One region of the Moritella sp. 36 genome, then DNA from elsewhere that is predicted to be linked to it. Evidence: predicted binding sites of a transcription regulator. Region 1 holds the regulator's gene; the other holds the start of a gene.

Region 1 (16,070 bases):
AAATTGGCATTAAATCTACCGCAATTTTATTCGGTAAAAAAGATAAATTGATTGTAGGGTTATTACAATTGTCATCGTTATTATGTTTAGGCTTATTAGGTTGGTTATTGGTTTTACCAAGCGTGTTCTTTATTGGCTTAACAATCGTTGCTGGACTATTTATTTATCAACAATCTTTGATTGTGAATCGCGACCGAGAGTCTTGTTTTAAAGCATTTCTACATAATAATTATGTCGGTATGATTATTTTTGCGAGCTTATTTTTAAGTTATGTGTAACCCCTGAACAGGGGTTATCACAAATAAAAAAGGAGCTAACGCTCCTTTTTTATTACTTCCAATATGTAATGCCGGAAGGTAATGTCATTATAGTAATGATATCACCTCAAGTATGACGTTACTTGTTGTCACTAGACTGCTGACTAAGCATTACATCCGAGATTGTTTGCTTCACTTCAAGCGTGGTCAAGCTTCTGACTATATTCGCTAACTGACTAATTTTATCAGCTTTAGCTGTGCCTTCATCAGATAAGTAGTGCAGCTCTTGGAGTTTATTAATAAAGATAGCGAGTACTTTCTTATCAAAAAACTCTGGCGCACTCACACCATTTAGCGATGATAAACGTTCGGCAATTAACTGACTACGATCTTCGAGTAGGCTCTTTTCAATGACTTGGTTATGCTCTAATACGGTCAGTACAATCGCATAACGTTGTAGCGTTTCTTGGATGCTTGCAGCAAGCAGTCTTAGTGACATTAAGTGTTCGTTAACCGGTATAATGACATTGTCACTATTGACTATTAATCCCTGTGTCTGCATCTCAGTTAGCGTATCAGTGATACAATCATCTAATTCATCGTCTGAATATTTCAAAAACAATTCCGCTTGAATTAAGGGATAAAGCTGGCGAACTTTACCATTAATTTCTTCTACACTGGTCTGTGGTTTTTCTGTCACGATTGCCGCAATTAATGACGGTAGTGCAAACAGGTGTAAAATATTATTACGGTAGAAGGTTAATAGTACAGCTTGTTCATATGACATCGATAGCATTTGTCCTAAGCTATCTTCACGTACGGTGAATTTTTTCAGCGAGATCGCTTGGTCTAGAATCTCTTCTGCACTGTTTTCTGGTAAGGTACTAAATTCACTATACGGGTTGTTACGAAGTAATTTTAAGTAACTATCAATTTGCTTCACCAAAATTTCTCGGCTCAGAGCCTTATGTGGCGCGGCGTGTAAAATTACTGCGCAAATCGTTAAAGCATTTACCGCAGCGGCACTATTGATATTTATCATCACTTTATTCGCAAGATCGCGAGTTGTTTGGTTTAGCCATTTAGGCTGTTCTTCAACCGGCATATTCATATCATCACGCCAGTTTTCAACGTGTTGATTTAAATATTGGTTAAGGTTGATCGGTTCACCAAAGTTAACAAATGCTTGGCCATAATTTTTAAGCTTTCTGGCGATCCCAAATACTTGGAATATACTTTCCTTTTTCTTATGAGCCCCTGATAACTCTTTTACGTAGGTACTCACTTCCATCACATGATCGTAGCCTAGATATACCGGCACTAATGTAATAGGTCGGCTTTGTTCTCTTAACATCGCTTGTAATGTCATGTTAAGCATACCGGTTTTTGGTGGTAATAAACGTCCGGTACGGCTTCGGCCACCCTCAGTAAAGAATTCAACTGAATATCCTTTTGAGAATAATAAGCTTAGGTACTCTCTGAATACGGTTGCATAAAGTTTATTGCCTTTAAACGTACGACGTAAAAAGAATGCGCCGCCACGACGGAACATAGGGCCAGCAGGGAAGAAGTTAAGATTTATACCGGCGGCAATGTGTGGTGGGATCAAACCTTCATTGTAAATAACATAAGAAATAAGTAAGTAATCCATGTGGCTACGATGACAAGGCATAAATACAATTTCATGACCGTCGGCGGCAAGTTTACGCACTTGTTCGGCGTTATTAACTTTGATACCGCTGTAGATCTTATTCCATAACCAGCTCATAAAATTACTGGTGTTTTTTACGAGTTTATACGAAAAATCACTGGCAATTTCATCGATGTAATCATTGGCTCGCTTTTCCGCTTTTGTTGCTGAAATATTATGCTCAGCGATCTCAACTTGAATGGCTTTTTTAACTTCTGGATTACGCAGTAGTTGTTCAACAAGTTGGTAGCGGTTAGGTAGTTTAGGGCCTGATGCGGCTAATTTTTGACGACTGAAATGGATCTTAGCAACACGAATTAATTTCTGTACGATTTTTTCATCGGTGCCGTGCTGATCGGCCATGAAACGCAGTGATACCGGTTTGTTAAAACGAACCAAGTTATCTTTACGGTTAAGACCCACAATGATTGTTTTACGTAAACGGCTTGGTGAAATACTGTTTGCTAATGATAGTAGTGGTATTTGACCTTCTTTACCGGGGGCGCGTCCCCAAAACAATGCGACTGGCATCAATTGAATATCAAGGGCTTTATCATCTTTATGTAAGCGTAATAGCTGTTGGAATTCGTCAAAAAATACGTCAGTATCTTTTACTCGGCCGAAGAGGGGCGCTGGATTATCTAAGCAAACATAACTGGGAATGATGACCCCGTTCACTTTTATTGGTGTAAGCGGGTCGGGTAAGCCTCGTTCTTTACAAGCTCGCTGTAATGCCACGAGATCGGTCATCGATTTAGTTTTTAAAGCATAAACAATAGGACGTGTTAAATCTAGATTTAACGCATCAACGGGGTTATCTGGTACGTACTGAGATTTAACTAAGCCGTTAACGAAACTTCGACTTAACATTGACGGTGTTTGTTGCATAGGTGTTATCATTCTGTTGTATAAAGTGCGAGAGTGCTTGCTCCAATAATATCAGATGTGTAGCCATAAATCTGTGTTTCAGCGCCAGCAAACGATTAATTCATTATTATCCAGATATACTCAAGGCATATATTGCAAACTTGACAATACTGTATATAATTACAAGAAACTGTATATAAAACCAGTTAGGGTTCATGATGAAAGCATTGACACAAAGACAAGCAGAAGTATTTGAATTAGTTAAACAACATATTAAAAATACTGGTATGCCACCGACCCGAGCTGAAATTGCTAAGGAACTTGGTTTCCGTTCACCTAATGCTGCGGAAGAGCATTTAAAGGCATTAGCACGAAAGGGCCATATCGAAATTCTTGCGGGTACTTCTCGTGGTATTCGTTTGTTGGTTGATGCTGAGCAAGCCAGTAATGACAGTGGTTTACCTTTAATTGGGCAGGTTGCCGCCGGTGAGCCAATTTTAGCGCAAGAACATATTGAAGCACACTATAATGTTGACCCTTCAATGTTTACACCAACGGCAGATTTTTTACTGCGTGTACGTGGCGAAAGTATGCGTAATATTGGGATTATGGATGGCGATTTATTAGCTGTACATAAAACTAAAAATATCAGTAAAGGCCAAGTTGTTGTTGCGCGTGTTGACGATGAAGTAACTGTTAAGCGCTTTGAACAGCAGGGCTGTGAAATCTTACTGCACCCTGAGAATGATGAAATGAGCACAATTCGTGTTGATTTAAATTTCCAACATTTTGATATTGAAGGTGTCGCTGTCGGTATTATTCGTAATACCGATTGGATGTAATCACACCTTCTTACCCATCGAGCCTGAAGATAGATAGTAAATAATCCTATTGCTGACTATCTATCTTTATATTTCTTTTTTCATTTCTTATCCCCTATCTTTAAATTTAGAAATCGTTTTCAAATCTTGCTTTAACATCACAGTTCTGATCATCTTCTACCTATTAATTTTTTCTTTTCCTATACTCAACATGAGATATAAAAATAAATATTTAATTTGTTTGTCGGTACGCTGGTACAAATATAGGATTAGTTTATGGAACAATACGTTATTGCTATGACGTTGGATGATAAGATCGATGTTTCATCGATTTCCACTCTTAAAGTTATACTTGATCAGCTCCCCATTAAAGCGTCATCTCAAGTACTTGATGCGCGTAATGTGACTCACATAGACAGTGCCACTTGCCAATTATTTTATGCTTATTCTCAACATTTAATTACACATAATGCGACCCTCATTTTTCTATCTCCATCGGATAAATTTACGACTGTTGTTCAAGCTCTGGGGTTCGACGTATATTTTAATTACGCATCAGTATGAGGTGTTCTCATGAAACGAATATTAGCTGTAGATGACTCGGTATCCATTCGTGAAATGGTTCAATTTACCCTAAAGCAGGCTGGTTATCACGTCGATGCCGCCGTTGATGGTGTGGATGGATTAGAAAAAGCTAAAATGGGGAATTTTGATCTTATTATTTCTGATATTAATATGCCTCGGATGGACGGTATTAGCTTAATTAGCCAACTGCGTAATGAGCGAGCGTATAAATTTACGCCTATCTTAATGTTAACCACAGAATCGGGTAGTGATAAAAAGATGGCTGGTAAATCTGCTGGTGCGACTGGGTGGATCGTTAAACCTTTTAATCCTGAAAAGCTCATTGCTACCGTGCAAAAAGTATTGAGGTAAGCATGGATATCGATCTCAAACAATTTCAACAGGTATTTATTGAAGAATGTGTCGAAGGGTTAGAAGTGATGGAAACTGAATTGCTAAAGCTAACGCCTGGTGCAGTTGATAGCGAAGTGATTAATACGATTTTTCGGGTTGCTCATTCCATTAAAGGGGGCGCGGGCACATTCGGTTTTAATCAACTGACAGAATTTACTCATGTCGCAGAAACATTATTAGATGATCTACGCGCTGGGACTTTAGTCCTTACTGACGATCATATTAGTCTTTTTTTACAAACTGTTGATTGTTTAAGAGAGTGGGTCCAACTATTAGCCTGTGATTTAGAATCAATCCCTGACATTGTAGAAGAGCTTAAGTATCAATATAACCAATTTTTGCAAAGAGATATGAATCAACAAGCATTACCGAATGGTGATGAAATAGCGGTGACGGATGTTGCCGAATTAGCAACTAATGCACACGATGACGGTTATTGGTTAATTAATTTTATTCCCGGTCCGGATATTTTAAAACAAGGTAATGAGCCACGTTTAATCTTTGCTGAATTACAGGAGATGGGCGAGCTAAAAGTAACTCCCAAGATTGCGGACCTCCCATTATGGGAGGTGTTATTACCAGAAGATATTTATGTGAGCTGGGAACTTGAATTAATTAGCAACATCAGTGAATCGCAAATAAAAGAAATATTCGAATGGGTTGCAGATGACTCAACAATCATCATTATACATTCTAATACTTTCTCTAATTCAAAGGCAGAATATGGTAATACTGATCATGCTTTAGCCGAATCTGTGATGACTCCAGTTGTATCGAAAACAATAATGAATAACGCGCCGACTGAAATAAATTCAATTCGAGTATCAATCGATAAAGTTGATGCGTTAATCAATATGGTCGGTGAATTAGTGATCACCCAAGCGATGCTCGGTGAGCTTGGTCAGGATTTTTCTGCTGAGAGGCTACCTGAGTTTAAAAAAGGCTTGATTCAATTATCTCAGCATACCCGTGAGATGCAAGACAGTGTGATGAAAATAAGAATGTTGCCGATCCAATTCGCCTTTAATCGTATACCTAGAATGGTAAGGGATCTAAGTGGGAAATTAGGTAAAAACGTACTGCTTAGGATGCAAGGTGAAGAAACTGAGCTAGATAAAATTATGCTTGAAAAGATCTCTGACCCAATTATGCATCTCGTTCGTAACGCTTTAGACCATGGTATTGAAACCATCGGAGAGCGTAAATTGGCTGGTAAAAGTGACGTTGCTTGTTTGGGGATCACGGCATTTCATCAAAGTGGTGAAATTATTATTGAGATCCGCGATGATGGTCGAGGATTAAACAGAGCAAAAATTCATGCTAAAGCCATTGAAAACGGAATTGCTAATCAAGACCAGCATTATAGTAATAGTCAAATTGATGAATTAATTTTTGCACCTGGGTTTTCAACAGTGGAAACGATCAGTGACATTTCTGGTCGTGGCGTCGGCATGGACGTGGTGAAGAGAAACATTGAATCGCTTGGTGGTGATATTAAGGTTGAGTCTCATGATGGAGAGGGCAGTTGTTTTTCGATTCGCTTGCCATTAACGCTTTCTATTATGGATGGTCAACTAATCAAAATCGGTAATAAAACGTATATCTTACCTATTATGTCAATCATTGAGTCACTGCAGCTGAAAGATGGCATGGTGACTAAGTTGGCGGATCAAACTGAGGTCTTTAAATTACGTGATGAATTTATTCCTATTATTCGACTCTACCGAGTACTAAACCATGAAACGAGTTTAGAGCATATTACCGATGGACTATTAGTTGTGGTTGAAAGTGGCTGTAATAAATATGGTTTATTAGTGGATGATTTGGCTGCACAGCAGCAAGTCGTGATTAAAAATTTAGAAGATAATTTCATGAAGGTTAGCTGTGTATCTGGTGCCACTATTTTAGGGAACGGAACGGTCGCTTTAATCTTAGATATTGCGGATATTGTCAAAATAATCACAACCGAACGACGCCAAATGCAAGGTCTGCGTGCACATGTTGCCGCTTAAATAGAAGGTATTGATATGGAGAGTAGTATGCAGGCTGACATTGATACAGGTGAACAATCAACCCAATTTTTGACTTTTATAATGGCAGATGAAGAATATGGTGTTGAAATATTAGATGTACAAGAGATTCGTGGGTGGGAACCTTGTACCGAGATCCCTAACATGCCGCAGTATGTGAAAGGCGTGATTAATTTACGTGGCACGATTGTTCCTATTGTGGATTTACGACAAAAATTTGGTTTCAATAATATTGAATACAGCACGACGACAGTCGTTATTGTCGTGAAAGTATTAGTCGAAGATAAATCAAAAATAATGGGGTTAGTTGTCGATGCTGTCTCTGATGTACATACGATCGCACATGGCGATATTAATTTACCGCCGCAATGGGGTCAAGATTATGGCCCAAGTGTTATTCAAGGATTAATATCAATTAACAATAAAATGGTGGTATTACTCAGCTCAAGTCTATTGTTAGATTTAGAGCAGTTTCAAAATATCGAGCAAATAAAAGGACATAATACGCAATCATCAATAGTTGCTAATGACTAATATAGTTATTCCTCTGCTATACAGTGAAACTAAGGGGGATACCTTAAATAACATGTGTATGTCGGATATAGATTTTCATTATTTAACGCAACTGGTCTTTAGTCAATCGGGAATTGTACTCGGTGAATCCAAGCGAGATATGCTTTATGCGCGGGTGATGAAAAGGATCCGATATCTCAAGATAAATGGCTTTTCAGCTTACTGCCAATTGTTACAAGATGGCTATAGTGGCGAGTTGAACGAGTTCATTAATGCGATCACCACAAATCTAACTGGTTTTTTTCGTGAACGATATCATTTTGATTTTTTACAACAAGTCGCACTGCCTGATTTTAAGCGTAATAATCCAGATAAAAAACTGAGAATATGGTCTGCGGGGTGCTCAACTGGGCAGGAAGCATATTCGATAGCCATGACAATTGAGAACCAATTACGTTATTGGGATGCAAAAATATTAGCAACAGACCTAGATAGTAAGGTGCTGTCTCATGCTACTGCTGGTTACTATGATGACCTGGCTGGGATCGCTATCGATTATCGCCTGCAATATTGTCCCGATATGAATAACTCTCATCAGTACGTTATGAGTGAAAAAGTGAGGCAGCTGATTGCTTTTAAACAGCTTAACTTACTTGCTAAATGGCCAATGAAGGGACAGTTTGATGCGATATTTTGTCGTAATGTATTTATTTATTTCAACGAGGAAACGACTAAAAAATTAGTCCAACGATTTTATTCGCTACTTAAACCCGGTGGATATCTTTTTATTGGTCATTCTGAAAGTCTGCAACGTTTTAACACCCATTTTAGTCTTGTCGGTCAAACGATTTATCAACGTTAAGGTCGTTTTATCTCACCATTTTAACGGCGCTATAGGGATATCTTCTATGCAGAAAATAAAAGTGCTTGTTGTCGATGACTCTGTATTAATGAGAAAGATATTAATGACATTACTTCACTCAGATTCGGAGATTGATGTTGTTGGCAGTGCCGTCGATCCTTTTGATGCACGTGAAAAAATTAAAAAACTACAGCCAGATGTATTAACACTGGATGTTGAGATGCCAGGGATGAACGGTCTCTCTTTCTTAGACAATTTAATGCGATTACGTCCAATGCCTGTTGTCATGGTATCAACCTTGACATCAAAAGGTGCGCCAGTGACATTGAAGGCTCTGGAGTTAGGGGCCTTTGATTTTATTGCTAAACCCACTGATAACAGCGCACAATCATTCGGTTATTTTGGCGATGAACTGTGTGCTAAAGTTAAATTAGCCAGCAATGCAAACTTACGCGTTATGAAAACCCCGGTGACAGCTTTACCGGCAAGCCAAGAAATACAAGCAGAACGATTAATTGCGATTGGTGCTTCAACGGGAGGAACAGAAGCATTGCGAGAATTACTGACGCCATTAGCTCCCCCTTTTCCTCCGGTTGTTGTGACCCAGCATATCCCAAAAAATTTCAGTGGGGCGTTTGCAAAGCGTCTAAACGACAATTGCCGTTTAACTGTGATTGAAGTAACTAGTGAGCAAATTATTGAACCTAATCATGTATATATAGCGCCTGGCGATTGCCATTTAAAGGTGCATAAATCTGGACGACGTTACACTTGCCAATTATTTGATGGTCCTGCGGTTAATCGGCATAAACCGTCAGTGGACGTGTTATTTGATTCTGTTGCTACAACTTATGGGGCTAAAGCGATTGGTGTCATGCTAACTGGCATGGGGAAAGATGGGGCTGAGGGATTATTGTCGATGCGACAGACTGATGCCGTCACTATCGCGCAAGATGAAGCGTCATCCGTTGTTTGGGGGATGCCTGGTGCCGCGGTTCAGCTTGGTGCTGTTATGGATATATTAAGTTTGCCGTTAATTGCCCCTAAGTTAGCGGCATTGGTACAAAAGAAAACAGGTAAAGCGAAAGGGGTTGCTTATGACTCGATTTAATTTTTATCAAGGTGTTGCGCTGCTGCCATTATTGTTGATGTTGCTTTTACAGGAATGGCTTGCGGCTGGTGCAGCGTTCGTCACATTAATACTTATGTCGATAGCTCTATTTACTCTTTATAAGAAGTCGGTAGAGAAACCCGTGGAAGAAAAAATTGAGCATATCACGTCGATGAATACCAAAGCGATGTTGCTCAGTATGCTACAAGAAGAGATCCCGCCACGTATTGATGAATTAAAAGATGGTTTGAATAAAACCCAGCAAATTAATAGTGAGTCGTTTATCACCTTAAATAGCGCTTTTTATCAGTTATTGCGTATGTCAGCAGAGCAATCCGCATCTTTACATAAAGTACTGCTCAGTATCTCTAAAGATAAAGCCTTAGCCCTTACAGGGAAAGAATATTATGATCCTGATGCAATTGATTTAAAAACATTCATTGAATCAACACACCAGTTTCTTAATATTTGTTCTGATTTAATGATGGAGACTACCGCGCAAAGTAATGATGCCGTCAATAAGATCGCAGTGATGGAAAGTCAGATGAATAATATTAATGGGCTTGTTGAAAATGCACAGAAAATCGCTAGGCAAACCAATTTACTTTCCTTGAATGCAGCGATTGAAGCTGCTCGGGCTGGAGAGATGGGACGTGGTTTTGCCGTTGTAGCACAAGAAATGCGATTATTATCTGATACTTCAAATAAATTTAATGAGGATATCAGAGGACAAGTGACACAAGCGATGGCAACATTCGTTGAAGCGAAATCAATGGTTGAATCGTTAGCGAAAGATAATGCTGAAAAATCATCGCAGACACAAGCGCGGTTACACCAAGAATTAATTAAATTTGTCCAATTAGAAGAAAGCTTAGAAATAAACTTAGATAATCTCATGAGTTTATCGGTTGATACTCAAGTATGCGTTAATGATTCTGTTAGAAGTCTGCAGGTTGAAGATATCATCAGTCAATTATCCGAGCACAACTTATTGCAAGCTGAGAATATGAAGCAAGTATTATTTGCGTGTAGCGAATTACTATCAGCAGATGCGCATATTGAGCAGCATACTTTTATTGATAAGCTCAAAGTTGCCGCTGAACAGTTAAAACAGCAATCACTGCAAGTACAACAGAAGACGATCAGTACGGGGTCGATGGATGAAGGTGAAATAGAGTTGTTTTAATTTTCGATAGGTAATACTTTGTTTCATAATTGAAGTTAGATAGACTCTGGCCTCTTTTATTTCCCTCTACAAAGTTGAATTTGTCTATGTGGTTATCTATTCCTACTTCGGTGCATCGAAATATCATCGCGTTGGCATTGCCAATGATCTTGTCAAATATCAGTATTCCACTACTAGGTTTGGTTGATAGCATCGTTATTGGTCATCTTGAACAAGCTTGGTATCTCGGTGGCGTAGCATTGGGTTCTACTGTGGTTATGTTTATTGTCTCTATGTGTAATTTCTTACGCATGTCGACAACAGGATTGACTGCACAGGCATTTGGTAAACAAGATAGTTCTGCGATATTAATGACGCTCGCACACGCCTTGTTAATTGCGTTTTGTTTATCCGTTTTATTACTGTTGTGTAAAAATTATATTGTTGAATTAGCCTTAATGCTGACGGAAGCAAGTGACAATGTGCAACAAAATGCACAGGCCTATTTATCGATTCGTATGTGGGGTATCCCCGCTGCGTTATTTAATTTTGCGATATTAGGTTGGTTAATAGGCCTGCAAAATATGAAAGCGCCGATGCTGTTATTAATTATTGCTAACGTGTTTAATATTTTCTTAGATATTTTATTTGTGGTGAATTTAGAATGGGGTGTAGAGGGCGCTGCGGCTGCGTCGGTGATTGCAGAGTATGCCGCTTTGTTATTTGGCTTATTATTAGTATTAAAGCAGCTCGGTAAGATTTCGTTACCTCATAGATCTGACATTATCAGTCGTTTATTTGCATCAGATAAATTACAGGGCTTACTGTCACTCAACCGTGATATATTTATCCGTTCGCTCTGTTTACAACTGACATTCGCCTTCATGACATTTAAAGCTGCAAGTTTTGGTGATGAGTATATTGCGGCTAATGCGGTGTTACTCAATTTTCTGATGTTTATCTCTTTTGCGCTGGATGGCGTGGCTTACGCGGTGGAAGCGATGGTCGGTAAGGCGGTTGGCGCTAAAAATACCCTTGCTTATCGTCAATCAATTCTCGCGTCATTGATCTGGGCGGGTATATTTTCCGTTGTTTTCTCTACGATTTTTTTCATCTTTGGCGAGGGAATAGTGCATATGATCACGGATATAGAAAGTGTTAATACCATTGCTGTTGAGTATTTACCTTGGTTAGTGTTATTACCCTTTACAGCTGTATGGTGTTTTGTATTTGATGGTGTATTTATTGGTGCAACTCGGGCAAAAGATATGCGTAACAGCATGTTATTTTGTGTCGTTTGTATATTCTTACCTACATATGTTATTAGCAGTGGATTAGGTAATCATGCTTTATGGCTGGCGATGAATACTTTTATGCTTGCCCGTGGTTTATCACTCGCTTGGTTGCTATCCCCTTCGCTACAAGAGAAGATCATGCAATGAAATTCTATCGACTATACTGAAGAGGTTTAAGCCTTCCTGATAATACAGCACTGTTATCAAGTTCGTTATTAACGAAAAAGAAAGATGAAATTACCGCGGTATTTTTGCTTTCCTTTTTATTGTTACACCTGGGTAAAAGTAATTTGTGTTTAAAGGGTATTATCATTACTGTGCAAATGAATATAATGAACGCCATACAGTATGACTGGTCGTGATGCAGAGATAAGCATTAACGATGATATTAATTTTATCCCAATGGAGATGAACATGACTGACAAATTTATTAAATCTAAAGCGGCTATTGCTTGGGGTCCAAAGCAACCACTATCAATCGAAGAAGTGGATGTAATGTTACCAAGAAAAGGTGAAGTGTTAGTTAAAGTGATCGCATCTGGCGTATGTCATACCGATGCATTCACATTATCGGGAGATGATCCAGAGGGTATCTTCCCCGTAATTTTAGGTCACGAAGGTGGCGGTATTGTAGAACAAATAGGCGAAGGTGTGACGAGCGTGCAAGTTGGCGATCATGTTATCCCTTTATATACGCCAGAATGTGGCGAATGTAAGTTCTGTAAATCAGGTAAAACTAACCTTTGCCAACAGATCCGTGAAACACAAGGTAAAGGCTTAATGCCTGATGGCACGACGCGTTTTTATAAAGACGGTCAGCCAATCTTTCATTACATGGGTTGCTCAACATTCTCTGAATACACTGTATTACCAGAAATTTCGTTAGCGAAAGTTAACAAAGAAGCACCGCTTGAAGAAGTATGTCTACTTGGTTGTGGTGTAACGACAGGTATGGGCGCGGTAATGAATACGGCTAAAGTTGAAGAAGGCGCAACTGTTGCTATCTTCGGTCTAGGCGGTATCGGTCTTTCAGCTGTTATCGGTGCAACGATGGCTAAGGCCAGTCGTATTATTGCCATCGATATTAACGAAAGTAAATTCGAACTAGCGAAGAAATTAGGTGCAACAGACTTCATTAATCCAAAAGATTATGACAAGCCTATTCAAGACGTTATCGTTGAATTAACTGACGGTGGTGTAGATTACTCATTCGAATGTATTGGTAACGTTAACTTAATGCGTTCTGCATTAGAATGTTGTCATAAAGGTTGGGGCGAATCAGTTGTAATTGGTGTAGCGGGCGCAGGTCAAGAGATCTCAACACGTCCATTCCAACTAGTAACTGGTCGTGTATGGCGTGGTTCTGCATTCGGTGGTGTTAAAGGCCGTACAGAACTACCTGATTACGTTGAACGTTACCTACAAGGTGAATTCAAATTAAGTGATTTCATTACGCATACCATGGGTCTTGAAGATATCAATGAATCATTTGATTTAATGCATCGCGGTGAAAGTATCCGTACCGTTATTCATTTCGATAAGTAATTAAAATATGTCCCGCTATTTATAATCTACATAGCGGGACGACTAGTAAAGGTTTGTCATGTCTATAGAAGTTGTTAGTAGTAATAAAATGTTTGGCGGTTGGCAGCATCAATATAACCATGCGTCGACTGTACTAAACTGTCAGATGCGTTTTGCTGTGTATTTACCACCGCAAGCATCCAATATGCGTAAAGTACCTGTGATGTATTGGTTGTCAGGCCTGACGTGTACTGATGAAAACTTTATGCAAAAAGCCGGTGCTCAGCGTATTGCTGCAGAACTGGGTATTGCGATCGTGGCACCGGATACTAGTCCGCGTGGTGAAGGTGTACCTGATGATGTTGACCAAGCGTATGATTTTGGTTTAGGTGCTGGATTCTATGTGAATGCCACACAAGCACCGTGGAACACACATTATCAAATGTATGACTATGTGCTCAATGAATTGCCTGCATTAATTGAAGCTAATTTCCCGGTGACACAAGAGCGTGTCATCAGTGGTCACTCAATGGGTGGTCACGGTGCATTAGTGATGGCATTGCGTAATCCTGAGCGTTATCGTTCAGTAACGGCATTTAGCCCGATTAGTAATCCGATTAATTGCCCTTGGGGGCAAAAAGCGCTGCAAAACTATTTAGGTAAAGACAAAGCAACATGGCAAGAATACGATGCTAGTTTACTGATGGCTAAAGCAGAAACGTTTGTACCAGCAATGGTCGAACAAGGAAAAGATGATTCATTCTTGGATGAGCAACTCAAGCCGAATATGTTGACTGCTGCCGCAGAGAAAAAAGGTTATCCTCTCACGCTAGAAATGCATGATGGTTATGATCATAGTTACTATTTTATCGCTACGTTTATTGAAAAGCATATGCGCTTTCATGCGGCTAATCTAGTAAAATAACGATTATAAATAATTTTACGATAAGGGTGATAGGAATTTTTTCTATCACCCTTTCTTTTTATTTTGAACCCGAAAAATCCAGTTGGCGCCAGCTTTCATAGATGAAAACAGATACCGCGTTCGATAGATTCATGCTGCGACTCTCTGGTAGCATCGGAATTCTTACCTTTTGCTCTTGTGGCAATGTATCGAGTACTTCTGGCGGTAGACCACGTGTTTCAGGTCCAAATAATAAAACATCACCTGCTTGGTATTGTGCTTCATGATGGTATTTTGTGCCTTTGGTTGTACATGCAAAAATACGAGCATCACCTACACAATCTAAAAATGCTTGATAATTAGCATGACGTTTTACGTCTGCAAATTCATGATAATCCAGTCCCGCACGTTTTACCCTTTTATCATCCCATTCAAAACCAAGCGGTTCGATTAAATGTAATTTGAAACCAGAGTTGGCACAAAGGCGAATGATATTACCTGTATTTGGTGGGATCTCAGGTTCAAATAGTGCTACTTGTAACATAATAAAGTCTCAGTTCAGGGTTATATAACGTAGGTACTTTGCGTAGAATAGCAAATTTAACAACCTAATGGTAAAAGTGATGAAAAAGCGTAGTACTTTGATCGTGATAGGCTTGGTAGTATTAAGTGCGATACCTTTTAGCTTAAATATTTTGATTAATATGTTCTTTGATGATCTGGATACTGAAATATATGAGAAGAAAAAAGCGCGGGTAGAACAGCGTCGACAAATAGAAAAGATGTTTCCTGATTTAGATACAAAAACTCCATTGCGTCCGCAGGTTGAAAAGGATAAAAAAGCAGAAGATAAATAAGATTTTAAGTATCTTCTGCTCCCGTTAAACCACAGATGAGCCCATTAGATCATAGGTATAGTAATAGCGATTTTTAAACCTTGAGTATCTCTATTGCTTGCCCGTATCTCGCCATGATGCTGTCGGATTGCATTATCCGTTATTGCGAGTCCCAAACCTGCCCCTCCGGATTCTCGATCGCGCGCTTGTGATACGCGGTAAAACGGTTTGAATATCTGTTCTATCTCATCTTCTGGCACACCAGGACCGTCATCAGTTATCACAAATGTTATTTTATCTAGGTCACTGATTACCGCTAAATGAACTTGTTGATTAGCATAGCGCAATGCATTACGAATAACATTCTCTATAGCGCTGCCGAAGAGTGCTGGAAAACCTTTGATATCCAAGTCTGGAATAGGCTGATGACTGAAATTTTTGTCTAATTGCTCCGCCTCGAAAATAGCATCATCGCAAATAGGCTGTAACAGTGAGTCTAGATTAAATGATTCTTTGGTTGTGGCATTTAATTGTGTTTTCGATAAGTTTAATAGTGCTGCAATCATCTCTTCTAAACGCTGCGACTCATTATCAATACGCACGATCTCTTTGGTCTCACCATAATGGCGCTTAGATAATGCAACTGACATTTTCAGCCGTGTTAAGGGCGATCTCAACTCATGAGAGATATCACTCAATAAACGATGCTGAAGTGAAATATGTTCACGGATAGAAAGCATCATAGTACGTAGACTTCGCGCTAATTCACCAATCTCATCTTGTCTCTGAGTCGCTGGAACGACAGCATCTAAATTACCGTCGGTGATCTCGGATGCGGTTCTTTGTAATTTTTGTAATGGTTTCGAAATATGCCATGCGAGTAGTGCACATAACGGCATACTGACAAACATAGTAATGAAAAGTAATAGAAATGGCCTATCTAATACATTAATTAACCATATGTTGTGCTCTGCTGGTAACTGTTGTGCTGCATACAGCTGAAATTGTTCACCACGTAGTTTTATTGGTATTGGTCCAGTCATTAACCAGTTTTTATATTGTTTTACTTTCGGTTTCGGCGATTCTTCACTTTGCAAAATAAAGCGACGAATGGCTTTAGAAGCTTTGCTACTTGAAATGATATCGCCATTTTCACTAACCAAATAAAAATGTTTTGTCTGTGCTTCTTTAGGGGTTATTAACACTTGTAATGGGAT
Region 2 (16,070 bases), 1.0 Mb from region 1:
TTTTTTAGCATCTTTAGTACTGTCGCTATCAATAGTACCGTAGCTTTCGCCCCAGTCCGCTGGAGCGCGAACTTCAACACGTGCCATTAGATCATCAATTTGCTTGGCATCAATGGTTTCATACTTCATCAATGCATCTTTCATTGAATGAAGAATATCCATATTGTCCGTTAACAGCTGATGCGAACGTTTATAGTTACTTTCAACCAAATAACGAATTTCATCATCAATCAGTTTTGCGGTCTCATCAGACATACTTGCAGCCTGTGTACCACCACCACCAAGGAAGATTTCACCTTGCTCATCAGCAAACTTCATCGGACCTAATTTTTCAGATAGACCCCATTGCGTTACCATTTTACGAGAAATATCTGTAGCACGTTCAATATCATTGGATGCGCCCGTTGATACACTGTCTTTACCAAAGATGATTTCTTCAGCAATACGACCACCGTAAAGGCTTGAGATCATGCTTTCTAAATGACGTTTTGAATGACTAACACGATCTTGCTCAGGTAAGTACATAGTGACACCTAGTGCGCGACCACGTGGAATGATACTTACTTTATAAACTGGATCATGATCCGGTACTAAGCGACCAACGATTGCGTGACCAGCTTCATGGTACGCTGTCATCGTTTTCTCTTCTTCGCTCATTAACATGCTCTTACGTTCAGCACCCATTAAGATCTTATCTTTAGCTTTTTCAAACTCAGCCATTGATACTGTACGTTTATTACTACGAGCTGCAAATAGTGCTGCTTCGTTAACAAGGTTAGCAAGTTCAGCACCTGAGAAACCTGGGGTACCACGTGCAATAAGTACAGTTTCAACATCATCACTAATTGGCACTTTACGCATATGCACTTTTAAGATCTGTTCACGACCACGGATATCAGGAAGACCAACCGTTACCTGACGATCAAAACGGCCTGGACGTAATAGCGCAGGATCAAGTACGTCTGGACGGTTCGTCGCAGCAATAACAATGATACCTTCATTACCTTCAAAGCCATCCATTTCAACTAGCATTTGGTTAAGCGTTTGTTCACGTTCATCGTGACCGCCACCCATGCCAGAACCACGTTTGCGGCCTACAGCATCGATTTCATCGATAAAGATGATACAAGGTGATGATTTTTTCGCTTGTTCAAACATGTCACGCACACGAGATGCACCCACACCCACAAACATTTCAACGAAATCAGAACCTGAAATAGTGAAAAATGGTACTTTTGCTTCACCAGCAATAGCCTTAGCAAGTAATGTTTTACCTGTACCTGGTGAACCAACCAATAAGATACCGGTTGGGATTTTACCACCCAATTTCTGGAAGCGACTTGGGTCTTTTAAGTAATCAACCAATTCAGCAACTTCTTCTTTTGCTTCATCACAGCCTGCAACATCAGCAAACGTCGTTTTAATTTGGTCTTCACTCATTAAGCGTGCTTTACTTTTGCCAAATGACATAGCACCTTTACCGCCGCCACCTTGCATTTGACGCATGAAGAATACCCAAACACCGATCAGTAATAGCATTGGGAACCAAGAGATGAAGATAGAAGTCAATAAACTTGCTTCCTCTTCAGGCTCACCAAATACTTTAACGTTATTGTTTAGCAGATCATTTAATAGCTGTGGATCTTCCGCTGGTAAGAAAGTAACGAATTTCTGTCCACCTTGGCTAACACCACGGATAGTACGTCCGTTGATCTTAACTTCGTTAACTTGTTTATTTCTAACTTGTTGTACAAATGAACTGTAATCTAACTGATTACTTGAACTCTCATTTGGTCCGAAACTCTGAAATACTGACATTAATACGACTGCAATAACCAGCCATAAAATCAGATTTTTTGCCATATCACTCAAAATCTAGCCTCTCCGGGTCTTAAGTTCCCTGAAAAAAAACAGTTGATACACTCAATATATTCTAAATATAGACAGTTTAACAACAACTTACATTTTAAATTTTAATCCTGTGGTCCTTACAATTAAAATGCAAGGCTGCAGAACCCTTTAGATATTCTCTACTGTCTACTCAAATATATCAAGACTTGGCTATTTATTAACATAATTAAATGTTAATTGATGACAAATCTTGATTTAATTCTTCAATAGCAGCAGTGATATTACTTTTGTCACAGGTCACAATAATTTAGCCTTTATAACCTGTCGCAACAATGAAAACTTCGCGTGAACGAGCACGTGATGAATCCGGTTTTCTGGTTTTAACTACAGTAAACATACTACGCACATCTTTCATGAATTGCTCAAAGCCTTCACCTTGAAATACTTTAACCGCAAAACTGCCATTTGGTTTAAGCACTTCACGACACATTTCGAGAGCAAGTTCAACCAAGTACATTGCAGCGGGCTGATCGACACCGATATTGCCACTCATATTTGGTGCCATATCAGAAATAACTACATCAATCTGACCATCACCGACTTTAGCTAGTAATGCTGATAATACTTTTTCATCTCGGAAATCACCTTGCAAGAAATCGACGCCTGCAATTGGATCCATAGCTAAAATATCACAAGCAATAACACGACCTCTATCACCTAATTGTTTAACCGCATATTGTGACCAACCACCTGGAGCTGCACCAAGGTCAACAATATTCATACCCGGTTTTAATAATTTATCTTTTGCTTGAATTTCTTCAAGCTTAAAAGTTGCACGTGAACGCAACCCTTGCTTCTTCGCATCTTTCACATATTTATCGTTGTGATGCTCTTGCAGCCAATTCTTTGAACTGCCCTTTTGGGTACTTTTTTTCTTCGGTGTCGGGGTCATCTGAAAGCCTGTTAATAATATTTTTTTAAACCATTACCATAATGGCATGGTATTAAGATGAAGATGAAGCTAAAATTACTCTTTTTCAACCCTAAGTAATAAGAAATTTAAAATATGGCATTAAGCAACAAACAAAAGCAACACCTAAAAGGTTTAGCACATTCATTAAAACCTGTCATCTTACTAGGCCAACACGGCTTAACAGAAGGTGTAATGGCTGAAATTGAAGTAGCGCTAGCACATCATGAATTAATCAAAATTAAAGTTGCGTCAGAAGACCGTGACCAAAAAGCATTAGTAATGGATACCATTGTAAAAGAAGCTAACGCAGAAAAAGTACAAAGTATTGGCCATACACTGGTTATTTATCGTACAAGTGATGAAAAGAAAATCATACTGCCAAAAAAATAATAGCTTTATGAGTATCCAGCTGGGCAAGGAATCCCAGCTCGACTATACCCAGTGTTAAAACTGGGTCACAGTACACCGTAATTCGTATCTGTATTTTCATGAAGTGTGTCGATAGTTAGATATATTCTACCGATACAATTTCAAATTCAATCGCGCCGCCCGGCGTCGTCACAACCGCAACATCATCGACACTTTTGCCTACTAAACCACGCGCAATTGGTGAATTAATTGAAATACGATTTTGTTTAATATTCGCTTCATCATCACCCACTAGGTTGTAAGTTATTTCCTCTTCCGTTTCAGTGTTATAAATTGTCACTGTACAACCAAAGATAACACGACCATTGTTTGCCATTTTTGTTACATCAATAATTTGGCAATTTGATAACTTGCCTTCAATATCTTGAATACGGCCTTCACAAAACCCTTGCTCTTCACGTGCCGCATGGTATTCCGCATTTTCTTTTAAATCGCCGTGTTCACGCGCTTCAGCAATTGAATTCACAATTTCAGGACGGCGAACAGTTTTAAGACGTTCGAGCTCTTCACGTAAATTATCTGCACCACGTGCAGTCATTGGGATAATATTACTCATAATACTTTTATAACCTTTTAATCAATTCATTATCATGACATTACTGAGTTTTACAGCGCCGACAATGTTTACAATCACAATGCCCCTATTGTAATACGAATATGACGATACTTCACCTTATTCAAACCATTAAACACATTAAATCTGGTTATTGAGACCTTTGATTGCTCATTAATAACCAGCTTTAAAATTCGACTTAACACGCTATTTTACGCACATTTCACCCAACACAAGTGAAGTCATGATCGTAACAACTAAAACTAAACTTTTGCATACAAATTAAAATACTCAACAACAAAAATATCATGAATCACAACAGTCAGCACGGATAAAAAGATTAAGACTCACACTAATCAGCACTTCAACATCATCGAGAGCCCAAAGTATTAAAAGTTACACTTTTCTCATAAATAGCTAGCCAAACGAATAAAATATGTGCATAATGTACTCAATCCATTAACACCAAGGACATTATCATGAAAGAATTTATAGCCGTTTTTACTGTTTTAACCACTTTAGCCATCACAAGTGGTGCTTTACCATCAATCGCTAGCCTATAGTTTAAAATACCAAAAACAGCATGGAAAAGTTTATTGTTTTATAACGCTTGATTATAAATAGACGAAAACTTCTCTATGCTGTTTTTTTTATGCCTACATATAACCCTCTTTTACTCACTTCCCTCTAAATTTCATCTGAAAGATAATATTCAGAATCGCATCATTAATAATTCAAATTTTATTTATATTCGCAACTTTATTTGTTAGAACTTCGATATAGCTAAAAGAAATCGTTTTCTCTATCCGTATACTCTGCTCTTCTTAATTATGGACAAATATATAGAAAGGATTAATAAGTTTACTGATGATGAACATGGATATGATTTATTTACTCGATTTAGCGGGTACCGCCGTTTTTGCAATATCAGGCGTACAAGTTGCAGGGCAGATGCGCATGGACCCATTTGGCGCTACAGTATTGGCTGCCGTAACCGCGATTGGAGGTGGTACAATACGTGATGCTATTTTAGATGTAGGCCCTGCATTCTGGGTGCACGACCCCGTTTACCTCACCGTTATTATTCTGACGTCTATGTTAACCATTTTGTTTGCTAACCGTAATCATCGCATGCCGCCAATATTATTACCCCTTGCGGATGCAGTAGGCTTAGCCTTATTTACCGTACTGGGTACGCAGAAAGCTTTGGCTTATGGCGCACCGGGGATGACCGCGGTAGTTATGGGTGTGATCACCGGTGTTGCAGGAGGTATTATTAGAGACTTGTTAGCCAGTCGCGTACCGATGGTATTACAAAAAGATATTTATGCGACTGCATCTGTCTTGGGAGGCCTAGTTTATACTGGCGCACTACTCATTGGCATAACTGAAGATTTAGCGATGTTACTCGCCATGACAGGGGTATTTACACTCCGAATGGCCGCAGTGCATTGGCATTTAAGATTACCTATCTTTGTTTTAAAACACCACCGCTCGTAAATTACATTCGCTAACAGCCTAAAACTAAAAAGCCCGTTATGACAATTATCATAACGGGCTTAAATTATTTATCAGCAGTTAGCCAAGTGTAATACGTGCAAACTTACGTTTACCAACTTGGTATACGGCTGTACCCGCAGTCGGCACAAGACGTGTATCTTCTACTTTTTCGCCATCAATCTTAACAGCACCCTGCTTGATCATACGCATCGCTTCCGATGTCCCTGATACTAAACCAGCACCTTTTAATAAGTTAGCAATTGCGATTGCATCACTTACTGCAAAATCAAACTCTGGCATTTCATCTGGGATCGCATTTTTTGAAAAACGCTGCGTGAAATCATTATGTGCGCTTTCTGCTGCCGCTTCATCGTGAAAACGGGCAATGATTTCTTTTGCTAATGAAATTTTAACATCACGTGGGTTAACAGCATCTGCCGCGATATCAGCTTTGAACTTTTCAATTTCAGCTAATGGACGGAATGATAATAATTCGAAGTAGTTCCACATCAACTCATCAGTGATAGACATGATCTTACCGAACATCTCATTCGGTGCATCTGTTACACCAATATAGTTGTTCGCTGATTTAGACATTTTTTTCACGCCATCAAGACCAACAAGCAGTGGCATCATGATGACCGTTTGTGGCTTCTGACCTTCTGCTTTTTGTAATTCACGACCCATTAATAGGTTGAATTTTTGATCTGTACCGCCAAGCTCAACATCCGATTGCAGCGCAACTGAATCATAACCTTGTAATAATGGGTACATAAATTCGTGGATCGCGATACCTTGATTTGACGCATAGCGTTTTTTGAAGTCATCACGCTCTAGCATACGTGCAACTGTTTGTTGCGACGCCAAACGGATCATGCCCGCAGCACCTAATTCGTTTAACCACGTAGAGTTAAATTCAATGCGTGTTTTTGACTCATCTAAAATTTTGAATACTTGATCTGTATACGTTTTCGCATTAACAAGTACATCTTCACGTGTTAGTGGTGGACGTGTCGAGTTTTTACCTGACGGGTCACCCACGGTTGCAGTGAAGTCACCAATCAAGAAGATAACTTCATGACCAAGGTCTTGAAATTGACGTAACTTGTTTAAGATAACAGTATGGCCTAAATGTAGATCAGCACCTGTTGGATCAGCACCTAATTTAATTCTTAGCGGACGACCTTCTTTCAGTTTTGCTACTAATTCTTCTTCAACTAGGATTTCTTCTGTACCACGTTTGATTTCACGTAACGCATCATTGATTTGCGTCATAATATTAAGCTCCACACTTATTACCTAAATATAATAACTCTATACTACTGGATAGCATCACAATTGAAAACCATTGCACTGAGGCAATACCGTTAATTTGGTGATAATTTTTTTGCACAGACCTTAGTATTTGTTAGAATATGTACCTTCTTTTAAAATTGCCACAAGGTTGTGCTTTCATATGTCATTCGGTAACCGTTTTAAGCAATTACCAAAACTGCACCGAACCTTCATTCTAATTATCTTTGGTTTGATCATTACACTGCTGTTACTCCCAGTCTCCACCAGCGCACCACTATCATCAGATGCAGACTCTTTTTATATATACCAAGTTGGTGATCGTTACAGTTTAAAATTACCTCGCATCACCTCGGCAGAAAATAAGCCGGTTAAATCACGATTAACCAGTGAGGAAATTATTGTTCGCGCGGGTGATAACCTATCGTTAATTGGTCAACGTAGCCATTTATCGACAAAAACCATCTATGAAATAGACAAATTGTCATCGGCTAAACGCTTACGCAGTATCTATCCAGGACAAAAACTAACCATCACAACGAATAATGATGGCCAATTTGTTGAGCTTATTTACCCTTACAGCGCCACCGAATCGTTACACATTAATAAAACAGCTGATGGTTACACAACTAACACCCTTAAAAACAAAATAGAAGTCAGAGAAACATTCACGCGTGCAGAGATCACCAGTAACTTCTGGAATGCAGGTGTTAAAGGTAAAATGCCAGCAAAACAAATCATGAACTTAGCCACAATATTTGGTTGGGATATCGATTTCGCCCTCGACATTCGAGCGGGCGACAGTTTTGCAGTGATTTATGAAGAACAATATATTGATGGTGATTTTGTTTCTACAGGTAATATCCTTGCCGCAGAGTTCATCAACCAAGGTGATAAATTTCAAGCGGTACGCCATAAAGATGGCAGCTACTATACCCCGTCAGGACGCTCTATGCGTAAAGCCTTCTTACGCGCTCCGGTAAACTTTAAATATATCAGCTCTAGTTTTAACCGTAATCGCCGTCATCCAGTAACAGGTAGAGTACGTGCGCATAATGGTATTGATTACGCAGCTAGAACAGGTACCCCTATTGTATCTGCAGGTGATGGTAAAGTTATCGCATCTGCTTATAATCGCTTTAACGGTAATTACGTCTTTATTAAACATAACGCTAATATTGTCACTAAATACCTGCACATGAATAAGCGTAGTGTCAAACAAGGACAGCGGGTTAAACAGAATCAAAAAATTGGTACGGTTGGTGCGACGGGTCGCGTAACGGGCCCCCATTTACATTATGAATTCTTAGTGAATGGTAAGCACAAAAATCCAAAAACAGTGTCACTACCAAAAGCAGAGTCATTACGCGGTAGTGAAAAGACCAAGTTTGTCTCCGAAGCGAAGGGCATCATAGAGCAATTGGAAAATAATGCGAAATTATACAGTCTAATCGCACAATAAAGATAAACGGCTGATTTTAGGGAGCGACAATGCCAAACAAACGTGAGTTATATATCGGACTGATGTCTGGAACCAGCATTGATGGTATTGATGCTGCCTTAGTCGCATTTGAGCATGGCAAGTGCCAACTTATTGCCCAGCACTTACAAGCTATGCCTGCGAAGCTAACGGCTCAACTGCATCAATTGTGTCGTCCTAACGGCAATGAAATAAGCACACTTGCCACCATCGAGCAACCGCTTGCTGAAACCTTTGCGCTTGCTTGTGATCAATTGCTGGCTAAAACACAGTATACCGCCAAAGACATCACAGCTATTGGTTCTCATGGTCAAACGGTACGTCACCACCCCGAGCATGGCTTCACCTTACAAATCGGAGATGCTAATATTCTTGCCGCCTTGACCAATATTGATACCGTCGCTGACTTTAGACGCAAAGATATGGCCCTTGGTGGTCAAGGTGCGCCCTTAGTCCCTGCTTTCCATCAGGCTGTATTTCAACACCAGAGTATCAATCGCGCCATTGTTAACATCGGTGGTTTAGCCAATATAACCTACTTGCCAAGCTTGCAGCAGAATAAATCCATTATTGGCTATGATACTGGTCCGGGGAATACCCTACTCGACGCCTGGTTTACTGCTAAAAATAACAGCCTAAAAAGCTACGATGAAGATGGCCAATGGGCAAAATCAGGGGTTGTTATCGAGTCTTTACTGACGTCATTATTACAGCATGCATTTTTTGCGTTAAACCCGCCGAAAAGCACGGGTCGAGAGTTATTTAACTTAGCTTGGCTGCAACCCTATTTAAATAAAACATTAAATAACAGTTTAGATACTATTTCAGATAAACATCCGCTGTCATATTCAGATGCCGATGTACAACGTACATTAACGCGTTTTACCGCAGTTTCTATTGCTAATGAAGTCACTAAATTGATGCATAATAGTATCGGGAATAAAAGTAATAACGTGAATATAACGAATGAAGTGTACATTTGTGGTGGTGGCGCGGCCAATCCATTGTTAATGGCAGACTTAGCACAATTATTACCAGTTACACCTGTAATGACAACCACAGAAATAGGCATTGATCCTGATTGGGTTGAAGCGATTGCGTTTGCTTGGTTAGCGAAGCAACATATCCATAAACAGCCGGGTAATTTACCTGCCGTCACAGGCGCAAGCCGCTTAGCAATTTTGGGTGCTTTTTATCCCGCAGGTTAAGACCATGACATCACGATAGTAACGAACATAAAAAGATGATAAAAAAATAGAGCCAAACGGCTCTATTTTTATTCGATTCTTACTTATATCGACAATTAAGCTTGCGTATCAATTGTTGGAGTTGGTGTTGCTACCGCTTTTGAGATCATCACCATTGCAGGTCGGATTAGACGACCATTTAGTTCATAACCTTTTTGCATCACAGTAATCACTGTATTTGGTTCAACATCAGCACTTTCGATCATGCTCATTGCCTGATGTAACTCAGGGTTGAATTTTTCACCTTCAGGATTAACAGATTTAACACCAAATTTTTCTAATGCAGATTCCAGTGATTTAGCTGTTAGCTCAATACCTTCAATCAATGGTAGTAATGCTTCATTTGCTTTATCAGCATGTAACAGACCACGTTCCATGTTATCAATAACAGGCAGTAATTCATTAGCAAACTTTTCTAGCGCGAATTTCTTTGCTTTATCAACATCAATCGCAGCACGGCGACGAATGTTATCAGCATCAGCTTTCGCACGTAATGCAGTATCTTTAAATTCAGCTGCTGATGCAGTTGCTTTCGCTAGTTCAGCTTCTAATGCAGCGATGCGTGCTACAGACTCATCAACTTCCACAGTCGCTTCTTCAACAGCAACCTCTTCAACTGTAACATCTTCAACTACAGGCTGTGCTTCAGTTTCTGTTACTAATTGCTCTTCAACTTTCTTTTCAGCCTGTACTTTTTGCTTTTCGCTGCTCATTACTTTCTCCGACATTCGATTCAGCATACTCTATAATTAGTACGCTATATTACAATTAATGGTTTATACAGAAATATAATGGGGATCCTAACACGAGATTCAAGTCAAATTCATCCCTAGTTACACCCTACAGTAAAAATAGTTCTAAATAACACACTATAAATTATTAATTAAGCGACATTTAGATCGCGTTTATACTTTGAATCTTGAAGTGGCTTAAGTATATACTGACCCCATACTTACTTAGTGGAATCAAGGCAATGAAGAGAGAATTCAAAACCATCGGGTTAATCGGAAAACCCAAACACCCAGAAACAACCAAAACCCTTATTGCCCTGCACAATTTTTTAACCGAACACCAATACAAGGTTATTGTTGATAGTCGTGTATCTCAAGACCTAGGCATGGATAATATCGTATCACGGCCACTGATGGACCTAGGTGAAGAAGCGGATCTTGCCATTGTGGTTGGTGGTGACGGCAACATGCTTGGTGCTGGTCGCGTATTATCCCGTTTTGATATTGCCGTTATCGGGGTTAACCGGGGTAATTTAGGTTTCCTGACCGATCTTGATCCTGAAGCTTTTGATGACCATTTATTGGGCGTACTTAAAGGCGAGTATATCTCGGAAAAGCGTATTTTATTAAACACATCTATTTATCGCTACGGGATGTTAAAAGCCACCAACTTGGCCTTTAATGAAACAATCTTACACCCAGGTAAGATCCCCGCGATGATTGAATTTGAAGTCTACATTGATGATAGCTTTATGCTGAGCCAACGTGCCGATGGCCTATTAGTCTCAACACCTACAGGCTCAACAGCTTATTCGTTATCTGCCGGTGGTCCAATCCTATCTCCAAGTCTAGAAGCAATCACCTTAATGGCGATGTTCCCTCATACACTATCAAGCCGCCCTATTGTCATCAACGCCAATAGCACGATTAAATTAGTTGTTTCGCCAAATAATGAAGAAAATATGATGGTCAGTTGTGATGGCCACGTCCATATTGGCGTGCTTCCTGGTGATGAAATTATCATCAAACGAGATAAAAACCATCTCAATTTGATCCACCCGAAAAGCTATGATTACTTTAATGTTTTACGTGAAAAATTAGGCTGGGGAAGCAAATTATTTTAGTCTGAACGCAGCGCTATAAAGGCTTATCCCATGTTAAGCCTATCCTTTCACGTCCCTGTATCTTGATCACAAATTGAAAATAAAGCCCTCAACTAAAGCAAAGTATTTACACTTATGGGTCAGTGTATATATACTGTATATAAAACCAGCCTGATAAAATAAACAGGGTACAGTATGCTAACGCAACTCACTATTCATAATTTTGCTATCGTTAAATTTTTAGAACTTGAACTAAAGTCAGGCATGACAACCGTAACTGGTGAAACAGGTGCAGGCAAATCCATAGCCATTGATGCGCTTGGTCTTGCTTTAGGTTCTCGTGCTGATGCCAGTACAGTTAGGCCCGGCGAGAAAAAAGCTGAAATCAGCGCCATTTTTACCGTAGAAGAAAGTTCTCTCGCCTACAGATGGCTAGCAGAGCACGAATTAAATAATGAAGATGAATGTATCCTGCGCCGTGTTATCACTGCAGAAGGCCGCTCTAAAGGCTATATCAACGGTGTCCCCGTCCCATTGCAACAACTTAAAGCACTGTCTCAATTTTTGGTTCAGGTACATGGACAACATGCACATCAAACTTTATTAAAACCAGAAATCCAATTGGCGATCCTCGATGGTTATGCCAGCCATACAAAATTACAGACGAGCGTCCGTGATAGTTACCGAAATTGGCATAATTTAGCGGATGAAGAAAAGAAACTAATACAAAACCAGCAACAACGGGCAGCCAGACAACAGCTATTACAATATCAAGTATCAGAGCTTGACGAGTTTGCCTTAGCCGATGGTGAATATAGCCAGATTGAAGCTGAACATAAACTTTTAGCCAACAGCACTGAATTAGTCCAAGAGTGTATGACGAGTTTAGACACACTGTATGAGAATGAAGACAATACCATCTGCAGCATGTTGCAAATGGTAACTCAGCGTTTAGAAAACTTGCTAGACATGGATCCAAAATTAAAGTCAATCACAGATACCTTGCAAGAAGCTGTTGTATTAGCCGAAGAAGCCGGTAATGAACTTCGCAGTTACACAGATAATCTTGACCGCGACCCTGAACAATTTGAGTACCTTGATGAACGTTTAGGTAAGGCCTTAGAACTCGCACGTAAACACCAAGTACCCGCAGATCAGCTCGCAACACATCATCAAATGCTAAAATCTGAATTAGACAATATTGCCGGTGACGATGAACGAATTGAGAGTATCAAGCTAGAGCTACAAGAATCTGAAGCTAAGTATCATCAACAATCAACAAAACTATCATCAAGTCGTCAAAAATACGCAAAGCAGTTAAACAAACTGATCACGGCAAGCATGCATGAACTGAGTATGGAAAATGGTTGTTTTGAAATAACCCTTGAAAGCAGTGAACATAAAACACCAAATCCACAAGGTTTGGATGATATTAATTTCTTAGTTTCAACGAACCCAGGGCAACCATTACAAGCACTGGGTAAAGTGGCATCAGGTGGTGAGTTATCACGTATAAGCTTAGCAATCCAAGTGATCACAGCGCAGAAAATATCAACACCAACGTTAATCTTTGATGAAGTAGATGTGGGCATCTCAGGGCAAACCGCCTCTATTGTTGGCAAACTATTACGTCAATTAGGCAATAAAACCCAAGTCATGTGCGTGACTCATTTACCGCAAGTCGCATCCAAAGGTCATCAACAAATGTTTGTGAGTAAAACCACCGATGGTAAAACTACCGAAACCTGCATGAAGCCCTTAAGCCAAGAAAAACGTATTGAAGAGTTAGCGCGTTTACTTGGAGGAGACAAGATCACCGCATCGACGTTAAGTAATGCCGAAGAAATGTTAGTTTAACCCCCCACATTAAAGACAATGCGGGAACTAATTCCTGCTTTTGTCTTCTAATTGGCTTAACTCTAAGTAAACCGACTAAATACATCGATTTACTTCACTCGCCAGCCGAGTTACTATTTACCTATCTATATGGACTTAATTAGTAAAATACTTATGCGCTTAAAACACTTACTTATTGCAGGCTTGGCCATCTTCAGTTTATCGGGCTGTTCAATTCTTGAAAAACTAGTTTATAAAATTGATATTCCACAAGGTAATTATGTCGAAGATGATCAAGTAGACAAATTACGTGTTGATATGACGAAAGAACAAGTTACTTTTGTACTTGGTAGTCCAATGTTGGTTGATTCATTTGACCGTGATGTGTGGAATTACTTATATCGCTTCAAAACAGGGCGTGGCGAAGTAACAAGTAAGCAACTGGTATTAACCTTTGAAAGTGATAAGCTGAAAACGGTGGTTGGTGATTATCCACTAAACCCTAACTTTTCAACGCCACTTGATAGATAAATTAAGAACAAGAAATTATTGATAATATAAATCACAACCTAAATTGAGTTGTGATTTATATTATTCTCTATCTTATTTTTTGGCCTGTTTTTTCGTGAATCCGCCCATCTTCTTTGGCTTTTTCAGCACGGCGCTTGCGCATCTCTTTAGGGTCGGCAGTTAATGGCCTATATATCTCAACACGTTCACCATCTTCAACCACAGTATCCAATTTGATTAAGCGACTATAGATACCTAATTTATTTTTATTCAGCTCAATCTCAGGATATTTGACTAATATACCCGATGCTTCAATCGCTTGTTGGGCAGTCGAACCTTGCTCTAAACTTACCGTAAAAGTAATTTGTTCTTTCGGTAATGCATAAATAACTTCTACCTTAATTTTGGTCGACACCATAAACCTCTTTTGCACGCTCTGTAAAAGATTGCACCATGTTATTCACTAAATCAGAGAAAATACGCCCAAACGCCACTTCCACTAATTTACTGCTGAATACAAAATCTAGATCTAAAGTTACTTTACATGCGGTTTCATCTAACGCTTTAAACGTCCAACCACCTGTAAGTTTTTTAAACGGCCCATCAACGAGATCCATTTTTACTTCTTGCCCAGGTATTAGCGTATTCTTAGTGGTAAATGTTTTGCTAATACCGGCTCTGGCAACGTCAACTGCTGCTGTCATTTGATTATCATGCTCATCTAAAATGCGTGTACCAGTACAACCTGGTAAAAAATCTGGGTATGCATTCACATCGTTTACTAAATTAAACATTTGGTCAGCGCTATACATTAACAGTGCGCTGCGTGTTATCCGTGGCATACGTGTTCCTATATTGAAAACAACAATCAAAAAATTAAATCGCTTACTAATGGCTCAATCTCTCTCTGCCAGTAGTAATAAGTAGCCAACTTTAGCATTTATCTGCATAAAATTCATTTGTTATTCCGTGCAAAGTAAGACTAGTACTAGGATAAAATTCGATTTTGTTATAAGATTTATAACATTAAATTCCGTCAATGATGGGTGCATAAAGATAAATTATGGCTAAGAAAAAACCAAAAAAAAGCGAAAACACCATCGCGAGAAATAAAACGGCTAGTTTCGAATATAAAATCGAAGATCGCTTGGAAGCAGGATTAGAACTCCAAGGTTGGGAAGTTAAATCATTACGCGCCGGTAAAGTAAACATTACCGAAAGTTATGTGTTTATTAAAAACGGTGAAGCATTTATGTCTGGTGCGCAGATCATGCCACTCGACGCCGCGTCGACACACGTAGTTTGCAACCCGACACGTATTCGTAAGTTATTATTAAACAAGCGTGAATTAGAAGTACTAGCAAGTAAAGTAGACCGTCAGGGTTATACTATTGTTGCAACATCAATGTACTGGAAGCAAGCTTGGGTCAAAATCAACATAGGTCTTGCTAAAGGTAAGAAAGAGCACGATAAACGTTCAGATGTGAAAGATCGTGAATGGAAAATAGACAAAGAACGAATGATGAAACACAAAGTTCGTTAATGTGTTGCAATTCTACACTATTAGCGTAGAATTTTAGTTCTGGGGTCGATTTAGGATTCGACGAGATTCACGAAACCCTAGGTGCATGTCGAGGGGCGGTTGGCCTCGTAAAAAGCCGCACTGTTATAGTTGCAAACGACTCTAACTACTCTCTAGCAGCTTAGGCTAGCTAGCCATCATTTAGAACCCTGCCCGAGGGTCTCTAATATTGTATGGTCATTAAATATCGGGATCGCGTGGACTCTTCGCTCGTAGAGAAAGCGCTAAACTCAATCGAGCACGCTTTTGTTCGGCCTGTCACTCGGCTTAATAAAAAGTTAAATTAATAGAGATGACTAAACATGTAGTACCGCGGATGTAGGTTTTTCGGACGGGGGTTCAACTCCCCCCGACTCCACCAAACGCAAGTTAGAACGGCACCCTCCTAAGTGTCGCAGCCCATTGAATGGTTTGATTCAATGGGCTTTTCTTTATCTAAAATTCAGAAAAAGCTTATAAAAAACAGTTTTTTTTAGTAAGTAAATCAATGGAGTGGTTATGAATAAGATAGTTTTAATGATTTGTCTGTGCGTGTCACTTCAAGGTTGTAGCAGTTTCGGTGGTGGTTCAGCATCTGAAGCTCCATCGATATTAGGTGGGGAATCTAAAGAAAAAGAGAAAAGTCCTCTCCTTGGTATTACACAATTCATGGCTGTAATGTCACTGCTAAAAACCCAAGTAGAATAAGTTTAGCGAATACAGTAATTCATAACACGTTGCTGTTTATAGCAATGGTGCATGAGGTAATAATGAAACATTTAAAATTAATCATCTTTCTTTGTCTGTTCAATCAAGGTTGTAGCTTCCATTCTAACCTGCCAATGAACCAGCCAGCAAACCTACCAATGAACCAACCAATGAGCCCGATTCAAGCGTTAGCGCCTGTAACAGTTGAAGATGCCATAGAAGATCAACCAATTAGCGTTGACGGGTTAGGCTCACAGCCAATTGATCCAAGTGATATCGTTTATGACGACGGTAA

Evidence for each region. Region 1 encodes LexA, which represses DNA repair genes until DNA is damaged. Its sites were predicted from a motif close to TACTGTATNNNNATACAGTA; they were not measured.
Region 2: recN (DNA repair protein RecN) is a predicted target of LexA. The motif match lies at 11,313-11,332, and genes of this name have one in related genera.

What each region holds. Positions count from the first base shown of each region.
Region 1 is NZ_CP056120.1:4,809,906-4,825,975, reverse strand. It holds gene ubiA (4-hydroxybenzoate octaprenyltransferase) at 1-278, shown strand, start outside; gene plsB (glycerol-3-phosphate 1-O-acyltransferase PlsB) at 397-2,835, opposite strand; gene lexA (transcriptional repressor LexA) at 3,033-3,656, shown strand; gene HWV03_RS21430 (STAS domain-containing protein) at 3,912-4,199, shown strand; gene HWV03_RS21425 (response regulator) at 4,209-4,571, shown strand; gene HWV03_RS21420 (chemotaxis protein CheA) at 4,574-6,625, shown strand; gene HWV03_RS21415 (chemotaxis protein CheW) at 6,641-7,177, shown strand; gene HWV03_RS21410 (CheR family methyltransferase) at 7,170-8,018, shown strand; gene HWV03_RS21405 (protein-glutamate methylesterase/protein-glutamine glutaminase) at 8,065-9,129, shown strand; gene HWV03_RS21400 (methyl-accepting chemotaxis protein) at 9,116-10,315, shown strand; gene dinF (MATE family efflux transporter DinF) at 10,402-11,736, shown strand; gene HWV03_RS21390 (S-(hydroxymethyl)glutathione dehydrogenase/class III alcohol dehydrogenase) at 12,004-13,134, shown strand; gene fghA (S-formylglutathione hydrolase) at 13,193-14,038, shown strand; gene trmL (tRNA (uridine(34)/cytosine(34)/5-carboxymethylaminomethyluridine(34)-2'-O)-methyltransferase TrmL) at 14,097-14,561, opposite strand; gene HWV03_RS21375 (hypothetical protein) at 14,641-14,874, shown strand; gene HWV03_RS21370 (ATP-binding protein) at 14,919-16,070, opposite strand, start outside.
Region 2 is NZ_CP056120.1:780,797-796,866, reverse strand. It holds gene ftsH (ATP-dependent zinc metalloprotease FtsH) at 1-1,863, opposite strand, end outside; gene rlmE (23S rRNA (uridine(2552)-2'-O)-methyltransferase RlmE) at 2,159-2,803, opposite strand; gene yhbY (ribosome assembly RNA-binding protein YhbY) at 2,918-3,214, shown strand; gene greA (transcription elongation factor GreA) at 3,330-3,809, opposite strand; gene HWV03_RS03650 (trimeric intracellular cation channel family protein) at 4,683-5,306, shown strand; gene tyrS (tyrosine--tRNA ligase) at 5,385-6,581, opposite strand; gene HWV03_RS03640 (peptidoglycan DD-metalloendopeptidase family protein) at 6,763-8,061, shown strand; gene HWV03_RS03635 (anhydro-N-acetylmuramic acid kinase) at 8,091-9,287, shown strand; gene grpE (nucleotide exchange factor GrpE) at 9,383-10,039, opposite strand; gene nadK (NAD(+) kinase) at 10,300-11,181, shown strand; gene recN (DNA repair protein RecN) at 11,356-13,017, shown strand; gene bamE (outer membrane protein assembly factor BamE) at 13,171-13,527, shown strand; gene HWV03_RS03610 (RnfH family protein) at 13,595-13,924, opposite strand; gene HWV03_RS03605 (SRPBCC family protein) at 13,905-14,348, opposite strand; gene smpB (SsrA-binding protein SmpB) at 14,570-15,049, shown strand; RNA gene ssrA (transfer-messenger RNA) at 15,091-15,449, shown strand; gene HWV03_RS03590 (hypothetical protein) at 15,587-15,775, shown strand; gene HWV03_RS03585 (hypothetical protein) at 15,838-16,070, shown strand, end outside.